2 linked regions of the Acidithiobacillus ferrooxidans ATCC 23270 genome follow. The protein of the gene in region 2 interacts with the protein of the main gene of each other region in a pairwise test. Links are inferred from orthologs where the notes say so. Each region holds a gene or a part of one and is shown on either strand. Other genes may lie near its edges.

What was found.
Region 1: the proteins of minC (region 2) and AFE_RS07835 interact in binary tests that used the Escherichia coli proteins (3 or more experiments, as listed by UniProt). The link is inferred for Acidithiobacillus ferrooxidans ATCC 23270 from one-to-one orthologs.

Annotation. Positions count from the first base shown.
Region 1 is NC_011761.1:1,456,587-1,461,014, forward strand. What follows is about bases 1-2,999. They hold AFE_RS07835 (carboxysome peptide A), read right to left. Parts: upstream 1,625-2,999; coding sequence 1,376-1,624; downstream 1-1,375. Other genes in these bases: AFE_RS07810 (ferritin-like domain-containing protein), read right to left, coding at 1-32; AFE_RS07815 (BMC domain-containing protein), read right to left, coding at 46-384; AFE_RS07820 (BMC domain-containing protein), read right to left, coding at 430-726; AFE_RS07825 (BMC domain-containing protein), read right to left, coding at 771-1,067; AFE_RS07830 (carboxysome peptide B), read right to left, coding at 1,099-1,365. Outside these bases: more of AFE_RS07840, read right to left, coding at 3,000-3,222; AFE_RS07845 (CsoS2 family carboxysome shell protein), read right to left, coding at 3,278-4,428. UniProt on the Escherichia coli protein: Probably forms vertices in the bacterial microcompartment (BMC) dedicated to ethanolamine degradation. It may be involved in transporting positively charged molecules into and out of the BMC.
Region 2 is NC_011761.1:11,768-17,582, forward strand. Bases 1,631-4,358 are described here. They hold minC (septum site-determining protein MinC), read right to left. Parts: upstream 3,497-4,358; coding sequence 2,765-3,496; downstream 1,631-2,764. Other genes in these bases: minE (cell division topological specificity factor MinE), read right to left, coding at 1,684-1,935; minD (septum site-determining protein MinD), read right to left, coding at 1,937-2,746; fdxA (ferredoxin FdxA), read right to left, coding at 3,527-3,853; topA (type I DNA topoisomerase), read right to left, coding at 3,850-4,358. Outside these bases: AFE_RS00035 (fimbria/pilus outer membrane usher protein), read left to right, coding at 1-297; AFE_RS00040 (Csu type fimbrial protein), read left to right, coding at 294-758; AFE_RS00050 (DUF2442 domain-containing protein), read right to left, coding at 917-1,351; more of topA, read right to left, coding at 4,359-5,815. UniProt on the Escherichia coli protein: Cell division inhibitor that blocks the formation of polar Z ring septums. Rapidly oscillates between the poles of the cell to destabilize FtsZ filaments that have formed before they mature into polar Z rings. Prevents FtsZ polymerization.

The DNA of each region.
Region 1 (4,428 bases), 1.4 Mb from region 2 along the record:
AGGTAGCCCGTCATTCGCGGATCGTTCGCCATGGCCGCGCCGGCGCTAGCTGAGTGACTGCCTGACCACGCCATCCAGGCCGCTGTCACCGGCATCGGGCGTCTTCGGTAGTATGTTTTCTACCTCTGAGTGCACGCGGGCGATGATATGGGCGGCCACCAGTCCGTCGCCAACACGCTCACACGCATCCGCCCCTGCCCGTACCGCCGCATTCACCGCACCAGTCTCACCGCGCACCAGCACGGTGACATAGCCGCCGCCCACGAACTGGCGGCCCACCAGGCGCACTTCTGCCGCCTTGGTCATCGCGTCCGCCGCCTCAATCGCCGGCACCAGGCCGCGCGTCTCGATCATACCCAGTGCCACTCCGCTGACATTTATCATTTCCATCACTCCATGTTCCGGTTCGGTTGATTCGGATAATACGGTTCATTCCACCGGGCTGCTGGGCAGAATATTCTCCACTTCACTGTGTACGCGGGCGATGATATGGGCGGCTACCAGTCCGTCACCGACACGCTCACACGCATCTGCTCCGGCGCGTACCGCCGCATTTACCGCACCGGTCTCACCGCGCACCAGTACGGTGACATACCCACCGCCCACGAACTGGCGGCCCACCAGACGCACTTCCGCCGCCTTGGTCATCGCGTCTGCCGCTTCAATCGCTGGCACCAGGCCGCGCGTCTCGATCATACCCAGTGCCACTCCGCTGACGTTTGCCATTTTCATTACTCCTTCTCTGGTTCAGTTGACTCAAGTAATACTGCTCATTCCACCGGGCTGCTGGGCAGAATATTCTCCACTTCACTGTGTACGCGGGCGATGATGTGGGCGGCTACCAGTCCGTCACCGACACGCTCACACGCATCTGCTCCGGCGCGTACTGCCGCATTTACCGCACCGGTCTCACCGCGCACCAGCACGGTGACGTAGCCGCCGCCCACGAACTGGCGACCCACCAGACGCACTTCTGCCGCCTTGGTCATCGCGTCTGCCGCTTCAACCGCCGGCACCAGGCCGCGCGTCTCGATCATACCCAGTGCCACTCCGCTTACGTTTGCCATGTCCACTACTCCTTTTGGGTTAAAAAAATGGTTAGTTTCCTGTCTGGCTACCGCTGGGGTCCCAATGATCAATGATCCCGGCGATGGTCAGGTCTGTCAGTATCCGGTAATCTCCCGCAGCGTAACGGGCTGCCGAACCGCTCACGGCAATCACCCATTTGCCTGGTGGCACACCTACTGGGTCGGCGGCCACGCTGATCCGACCTTTCGCATCGGTGAGTACCCGGAGCGATGCATTCTGCAGCCCGGGTATTCTCCGGGTGGCCACGAGATCAGAGACGACGCGCATAATGTCCATATCGGATATCCTAATCTTCCGACCAGTGGTCGATGATGCCGACGATGGTAAGATCGCTCGGAAAGTCTTTGCTGCCCGCCGCTTCGCGCGCTGCGGATGAACCCACGCAAATCACCCAGTCGCCAGAAACACATCCCACCGCATCCACGGCGATGCTTCTTGCACCGCCTTTTTCCTTTACCACCAACAGTGGGCGATGCCCCATTTCCTTGATCCGGTTGGTCGAAACCAGGGTTTTTTCCACCTGACAAATCTTCATCGTGCGCTCCGTAATGCTGAGGCACCATTCGCCTCGACCGGTTCGATCGGGCTGCCCGGGGGCTTGTCCTGCACGGTCATGCCGCAGACCAGCAAACCCTGCCGATGCAATTCCGCATAGCGCGCCTCGATCGCGGCTTTGACCCGCTGACAGCGTTCTACAGTGCGTTCGCGACTGCCGGGCACGCGACGGTCATAGCGGAAATGAATCGCCACAGGCACGGGTAATCCATGCAGGACATTAAGCGTGCTAAAAATCTGAAGGCCCACGTCCAGATCCGGCCCTCCTTCTTCCACCGTGTGCAAGTAAACGAAATACGCCAGGTTGCGTACCTGGAATTCCTCAAATCCATCCCCCACGCTGATGAATCGCTCGTTATGGCCGATGTCCGGGTAGCGCCCACCCCAGTTGCCGCATACATACTCAATCTGCGACAGGTTGTTGATCAGAAGCGTGGCAATGAGTCGGCGCATACCCTCGTGTGGTTCGCCGTTGCCCTTGCCCCATCCGTCCGTAGCGCTGGCGGCTTGAATTGCCTGATACACCTTGAGTCGTGCATTGCTGGCATCATCGTTAACCGTGTCTTTATATAACGTCAGATTGCTGACGCAGCGATATAAACTCATTTCGCCATCCGCGTCGGGCACATGCACTTTAATGCCGTCGGTATCCGTATCGACACCAATCAGTAAGGTGTCGACCGAGGCACCGCAACAAAAACTGTTTTCGATGGCCTGACGAAATTCACGCAACCGCCCCAGGCCTGCTTCTGCAGCATCCCTCTCGCTGCTGTGATGCGCCGCACAACCCTCGTGGGCGGGGTCGGAACTGCTCCAGTGGTAGACCGCTATTTTTAGGTACCGCGTACCTGCATCGGCAGACACCGGACGGCCTTCGCGATAGCGCATCAGTTCGGTTTCGATCCAGCGTTTGACATTGGCCTCAACGTCGAACATGGCCCCGGCGTAAGCCTTGCGGCTGCGCACCGCGTCATCGGGCAAGCGCAGAATGTAGCGCACCAAGCCCTTCAGCCGCCCGTCCGAGCACGGTGTGATATCCACCGCGTGGTAGCCACAGTCGAGCAAGAACGAAGTCACCTCGTCTGAATTCTGCGGCACGGCCTGCGTTTGCTCCGCCATCAGGCGAATGGTGTGCATGACGCACGCCCCATACAGCGCGCGCATATCCAGGTTAGCTATCCAGGCATCCTCCAGAATTCCTGCCGGTAACAGGAAGCCAAGATCCGTGTGGGCAACGCGCTGTGCGCGTTCGAGAAAATCGGCCTCATGCTGCTGGGCGGCAAGGTGCTTTAGCGCCGGAATGATGGCTGCGAAGTGCCCCTTCACCGCCTGTTCGTGGGCCAGCAGGCGGTGGTTCTCCAACTCATTGGTGAGCGGGTGCCGACAAGGCCGTGCCGGATCCGACGAGCAGGCCGGGTTGGGTGCACTCTTCGGGCTGAGTACAAGGTCCCGCGCCGCAAATACCGGTTTCTGCGGCCGCGCTTGCAGCGTGCTGGCCGGCGTACCCAGACCGTAAGGTGGTCGGTTTACTCCTGGCTGAGGGCTCACATGCCGCCCGGGACGGTTTCTCGTATTCATCGCAATCTCTGGTCCATGCTGCGTGTGTGGGCGTACAGTCGCCGTCGGTATCACATCAACCTCGTGCACCGCCGGAATAGGTGATCGGAGAGCCTTTGGCATCGTTGCCGCTGCTGCCGGTCACTCGGCTGGTCGGCAACGCCGGCCGCTCGCGGTCTTTCATCTGGGAAGCCCCAAGCACCTTACCGCGTTGATCTCCACGCAAGGTCTGGTTGCGGCGCGTGGATGTGCCTTCGGTGCCGGTAATGCTTTCATTGCGCCTCCATGCCGCCCCCGTGATGGCAAAACCGCCCTCGTGCCCGTCTCCGGTGAGGCGACTGCGCGGCACTTCTGTTGCGGCGGTCGTTGGCACGGCACCATAGGCCTCATCGCGATAACGGAACTCAGGTGTGCCGGAAACCAGACCAGCCGCCAGATTCACCGGACCGGTAATACGTCCCACTGCGCCATAGGCAATACCGGTAACTCGGTTGAGCGGTCTCTCCTGCGCGCTGCGCGCGGGAGTCGTGACGCTAAAATTTCCGCGGACTGCTGCCACCTCCGGGGCAGCGACTGCCGTATGCGGCGCATCGGCTGGGCCACGGGTGAGTGGATGCATCCGCGTCCCATTTCCACTCTTGTGCAGTGCCCGTTGATCAGTGCCCGCATAAGGGGTGCCACTCAAAACCTGCCCTTCACCACGAGCAGATCCGGTCACTTTGTTGTCCGGTCCCAGCCGGATGCCGGTCATCATCGCATCGGCGACGCCACTTTGTTTTGCCATCAGTGCTTGTGCTGTGGCCTGGTGGTCCGAGGCACAAAATGCCGCGTACTGATCGGGACCCGCGTATTCCGTGCCCGTGACAGGCTGGCAACCGCCATATTCATCCCCGGTGACCTTGGGGCTGCGTTCCACCGACGTGCCGGATACCGGCTGTTCGTGCCAGGTGTGCGTCACGCCGACTTTTTCCGGTGTAGGAACGGGTTTGCGGTTGCAGGCCTGATACTGAGCCAGTCCAGCAGATTCGGTGCCCGTCACACTGGCGCAAACTCCACGTTCCGTACCCGTCACGCGGTTTCCAGGGGCGGTCTCCGTACCCGTCAAAGCATGCTCGCGCAGCGTACTCATCACGCTCACCTTGTGTGGAGCGCTGCCGCCGTCGCGACACAGGCTGCCAAACGACTCCGGCTGGTAATATTGGCTGCCGGTAAGCTTGCGGCAGGATC
Region 2 (5,815 bases):
CGGTCCGGTGTTGTCGTGAAGTTCCCCATACGGGCGAGTTACGGCGCGCTGTTACGTCTAGTGGATCAATCGGGCAAGAATCTTCCGGTCGGTAGCGTCGCCACACTCCAGAAAACCGGTGTCAGTGTCCCGGTCGGCTACGATGGTGAGGCCTACGTAGTCAACCTGAGCCCCCACAATCGGCTGCTTGTCGAGCGGCCGGATGGGCAACGCTGCATCGTTACCTTTACGTATCATCCCATAGCCGGCACGATTCCATCGATTGGCCCCCTAACCTGCCGGAAGGACGGACCATGAAACGGAAGCTCGCTTTAGCCGCACTGCTGATTTTTGCGCCGACGGCGGTCGATGCGGCCTGCAGCGTTACCGCCACCGGCGTTGCGTTCGGAACCTATGTGCCGTCCGCCGCCTCGAATTCCACCGGCACAGTGACGGTCAGTTGTAGCGCTACCCTTGGGCTGTTGTTCAATTGGACGATCGCGCTCAATGCGGGTGTCAACAGCGGTGGCAGCTTTTCCAACCGACGGATGGCCTCCGGAAACTCCTATTTATCCTACCAACTCTATACCGATTCCGGGCATACTACGGTATGGGGCGACGGTACAAGCGGCACCGCGACGGTCAGTGGTAATTGTCTAATTAGTTTCCTGGGCATACCCTGCTCTGGCAGCGCCACCGTCTACGGCCAGATTCCTGCCCTGCAAAATCCAAGCCCCGGCGCCTACACCGACACCATTACGGTAACGGTCACGTACTGACTGGTGATCCTAAACTCGGCGGTTATCCCCGCCGTTCCATGCTCACCTTGATGTTTTCCTTGTCCACCGGGATATATTTGGCGATCACCGCCAGGAGTTCTTCCTGCAATGCCGGCAGGAAGTCGGGGCGGTCTATAGTGGACCCCCTCATCCCGTTATTACGGTACGGCCTTCTTTTCCGTTGATGGCGGACGTCCGCCAAGCCGTCCGTTTTTTCTGGCTGCCTCTGCCTTGGCGGGACTTTTTGATATACCCCCTTTCCGTCCAAGGCTACGCATCCATGCGGATGCGCCGAGAACCCCCCGCGCCAATGCGGGGACGTACAGATCAGCGTCCAGCCGCGGGAAGCGTAACCCAATGCCATGCCCTTCTATGACGATCTCTGCCATGTCTGCGGGGGTGGCATGCTCCATGCCTTGAATCAACGCCGGTGGGATGTGCAGGCCAACGCCGTTGTTCAGCTCGACAACGACTTTTCCCGTAGGTTGGTCATAGTAGGCGGACACCGCCAGCGGGCCAGCGGCAAGCGTCTCCTGTCCACGCTGATTTGCAGCGTCCCAGTCGCGCTCAAGAATTTTGTCTACCTGGTCCATGGTGCCTCTCCAACTTTCCACAGAATAACGTCAATCGGGATATGCATTCTTCCAAAATGTGACGCATCACCGTTCTGGAAAAGCCGATATTCTCCCGTAGCTCCGGTGGCCCATCCGGGCAATGCAATATCAATACAGCTCTACAATCTCCTTGTACCACGTGCACATGAAAGGCATCACCCCCATAATTTTCACCAAGGACGCTTTTTGTTCTCATCGTGCCCTATTGGTTCTGGCTTATCGTCAGCAAGTCATCGCATTGACTTACGGGGTTACCACGTCGGTTTCGGGCCACCGACCTCTTGCTTATAGTTTTTGAGTGGCTGCCGTGCTCAGTGCTGATCCGGGAAAAGAACGTTCAATTCCAGCACTTCAAAATCTCCCCGCCGTTCCATGCTCACCTTGATGTTTTCCTTGTCCACGGGAATGTATTTGGCGATCACCGCCAGGAGTTCTTCCTGCAATGCCGGCAGGAAGTCGGGACCGTCGGCATCCCGCTCGTGGGCGAGGATCAGTTTCAGACGATCCTTCGCGACATTGGCGCTCTTTTTGCGGGAACCGAGGAAGTAATCAAGAAAGGACATGTCAGCCTCCAAAGAGTCGTTTGAAGAACCCCACCTTGACCGGCTGAATAAAGCGCAGGGGGCGCTCTTCACCGAGGAAGCGGGCGACGACGTCCTTATAGGCCTCTGCCACATCGCTGTTTTCCATGTGAATGGCGGGTATGCCCTGATTGGAGGCCTGGAGGATCACTTCGGATTCGGGGATCACGCCCAGCAGGGGGGTGCGCAGCAGCTCCTTCACGTCGCCCAGAGAAAGCATTTCCCCATCCTCGACGCGCTTGGGGGAGTAACGGGTGAGGAGGAGATGCTCCTTCACCGGTTCCTCCCCCTGTTCCGCCCGCCGCGAGCGGGCGGCGAGAATGCCGAGAATACGGTCGGAATCGCGGACGGAGGAGACTTCCGGATTGGTGACCACAATGGCTTCGTCGGCATGGTAGAGCGCCATGAGCGCACCCGACTCGATCCCCGCCGGTGAATCGCAAACGATATAGTCGAAATCCTTGCGCAGTTCATCCATGACCGCCGTTACCCCTTCGGTGGTCAGGGCATCTTTGTCGCGGGTTTGGGACGTGGGCAGCACGTAGAGGTTCTCACAGCGCTTATCCTTGATGAGCGCCTGCTGCAATTTGGCCTCGCCCTGGATGACATTGATGAGGTCGTACACGACCCGTCGCTCGCAACCCATGATCAGATCGAGGTTGCGCAGACCCACGTCGAAGTCGATGACGACGGTACGATAGCCACGCAGGGCGAGGCCGCTGGCAAAGGCGGCGCTGGTGGTGGTTTTGCCGACCCCACCCTTTCCGGAAGTGATGACAATGATTTTGGCCACGGTTCTTTTCTCCAGGATTTATATGTTTAAAGCCGTAATATGCAATTGCTCGTCGCGGCTGTAAATCTGTGCCGCTTTGCCCCAGAGGGGATAGCCAGGTTCCAGCGTCCGGTAGAGACCCGCGACAGAAACCAGTTCCGCCTCCAGGCTCATGCAAAAAATTCGCGCTGTCTCCTGCCCGTTGACACCGGCAAGGGCGCGGCCACGTAAGGGGCCGTATACGTGGATGTTGCCGTCGGCCATGATCTCGGCGCCGGCGTTGACGGCGGCAAGACAGACGAGATCGCCACCGCGGGCGTAGCTGCGTTGGCCACCGCGTATGGGGTGATCCATAATCAGACCGCCCGGATTTGCGGGGACGGGTTGCGCTGGCGGCGGCGTCTCCGGTTGCAGGGCGGCGTTACGCTCCTGGCCCCGCAAAACGGGAAGGTGCAGCGCTTGCGCCAGAGCCTGGTGGCCGGGCGCGGCATTACGCAAACCGACCGGGAACCAGTTGGCGGCGCGCAATACCTCCAGGATTTCGGGCAAAGCCAAAGGCGCTTCTTCGGGTATGGCACTCAGATCCAGGACCACCGGTGCATGGCGATGGAAATCGGCGGCCGCTGGGTGGCGACGATGCTCTTCGGCGATGCGTTGGGCGAGCTGCTGTGGATTATTGCTTTCCAGATGGAGGATGGAGAGGGTGAAAACGCCCCCTGACACGCGTAGGGGTGCGCTGGATTCCGTGCCGGGGGAGCGGGGGTTAGCCATGTTTCACGTGAAACATCGGCGCGCATCGCTTCATGAGCGTCGCAGCAAAGGGCGCTTGTCGCCCTTGCCATTCCAGGTTTCCGCATCCGGCAAAGCCGCTTTTTTACGGAGGATGACCGGCCAGTCTCGGGCAAGCTCCGCGTTGATGGCGGTAAAGTCGCGCTGATCGGGCGGTACCTCGTCGTCTGCGAAGATCGCGTCGGCCGGGCACTCGGGCACGCAGGCAGCGCAGTCTATACACTCAACGGGATCGATGACGAGAAAGTTCGGCCCTTCGTGGAAGCACTCCACCGGGCAGACCTCCGCGCAATCGGTATATTTACACTGGATACAGTTTTCGGTAACGACGTAGGTCATGAATCGCTGGCACCTTTCGCGGCGCGTTTACGGGATGGGGAGGTCTTGCCTTCGCCGGCTGACGGGCCCCTGGCTTTGGAAGCGGCGGGTTTTTTTGCCGCGGCGCTCGTCGTTTTGGCTTTCGCGGTTTTTTGGGCGGCAACCGCCGTGGCTTCCGTGGCCGGTTTTTTGGCCGTTTTCGCTGTGGTTTTGCGGGCGGGAGCAGCCTTCTTGGCCGGGGGCGCGCGCTTTTCGCGGGGCGGCGGCGGGCTGTATCCGGGCAGCAGGGCGGCGATTTCCGCGTCGCTGGCGTTTGCCGGGAAGTGGAAAGCACATTCGCTCTGCGGGCAGGCAAGCTGCTCTCCCAGCCGCTTGCCGCTTTTCTCGATCATGATGGGCCAGCCGCAACGCGGACAGGGCCGTGCCACCGGTGGTCCCCAGACGGCGTAAGTGCATTTGGGGTAGGTATTGCAGGAATAAAAAACCTTGCCGTAGCGGCTGCGTTTTTCGACCAGTTCGCCCTCACCGCACTGGGGACAGGTGACGCCCGATGACTTGGGCTGGGTCAGTGGTTCGATATGTTTACATTCCGGATAGCCGCTGCAGGAGATGAAACGCCCATAACGCCCGGTTTTGTACACCAACGGCTTGCCACAATCGGGACAATCGCGGCCTACGGGTTCGGCGGGTTCGCGCGGCCCGTCTACCGGACGGGTATAGTTGCATTCGGGATAACCGGAACAGGCCACGAAACGCCCATGGCGCCCGAGGCGCAGGAATAAGGGCTTGCCACATTGGGGGCAGGCTTCCTCCAGCGCCTCACTGGTCGCTTCGGCGCGGCTGACGTTGGCTTTTTCGTCGAGCAGCGCGCGGAAGGGGCTCCAGAACGCACTGAGGACGGGTTGCCATTGCTTTTCGCCGCGGGAGACGGCGTCCAGTTCATCTTCCATGCTGGCGGTGAAGCCGTAGTCCACATATCGTTCAAAGTGGTTGATCAGGAACCGGCCGACTACCCGGCCGAGGTCGGTAGGATGGAATCGGCGCTGCTCGACGGCGACGTATTCGCGGTTCTGCAGAGTCTGAATGATGCTGGCGTAGGTGGATGGTCGGCCGATACCGTGGGCTTCCAGGGTTTTGACCAGGGTGGCGTCGCTGTAACGAGGAGGGGGCTCGGTAAAGTGCTGTTCGGGATCGATGCCGAGCACCAGAGGTTCATCGCCGACATCGAGGGGCGGCAGGATGCGGTTGCTCTCATCCTCGTCGCCGTCGTCCTTGCCTTCCTGATAGACGGCCATGAAGCCGGGAAAGGTCACCGTGGAGCCGTTGGCGCGCAGGGTCCAGTGTGTCCCGGCATCCATATCCACGGCGACGAGATCGAGGCGGGCCGGCGCCATCTGGCAGGCAATGCTGCGCTTCCAGACCAGATCGTACAGGCGCCAGAGATCGCGTTCCAGCACCCCCTGGAGGGATTCCGGGGTGCGCGCGATGTCCGTAGGACGGATGGCTTCGTGCGCTTCCTGGGCGTTCTTGGTTTTGGTCTTGTAGCGGCGCGGCGTCTCGGGGACAAATTCGCTGCCGTAGTAGCCATCGATAAAAGTACGGATCGAGGCAATGGCCTCCTCGGCGAGATTGACGGCATCGGTACGCATATAACTGATGAGGCCCACGGTCTCGTTGCCGATATTGATGCCTTCATAAAGCTGTTGGGCAACGCGCATGGTCCGGCTGGCGTTGAAGCCGAGCTTGCGCGACGCTTCCTGCTGCAGAGTGGAGGTGGTGAAGGGCGCGGCCGGCTGGCGTTGCCGGCTTTTGCGCTCCACTTCCCGGACCCGCAGTGCCTGGCGACCGAGGTCGTCTTCCATGCCGCTACGAATGGCCTGGGCCTGGTCACCGTCGGCGATGTCGAACTGTTCGAGCTTTTTATTCTGCCAGTGGGTCAGGCGGCCGGTGAACGCGCTGCCCGCGTGTTGCAGGCGGCTGGCG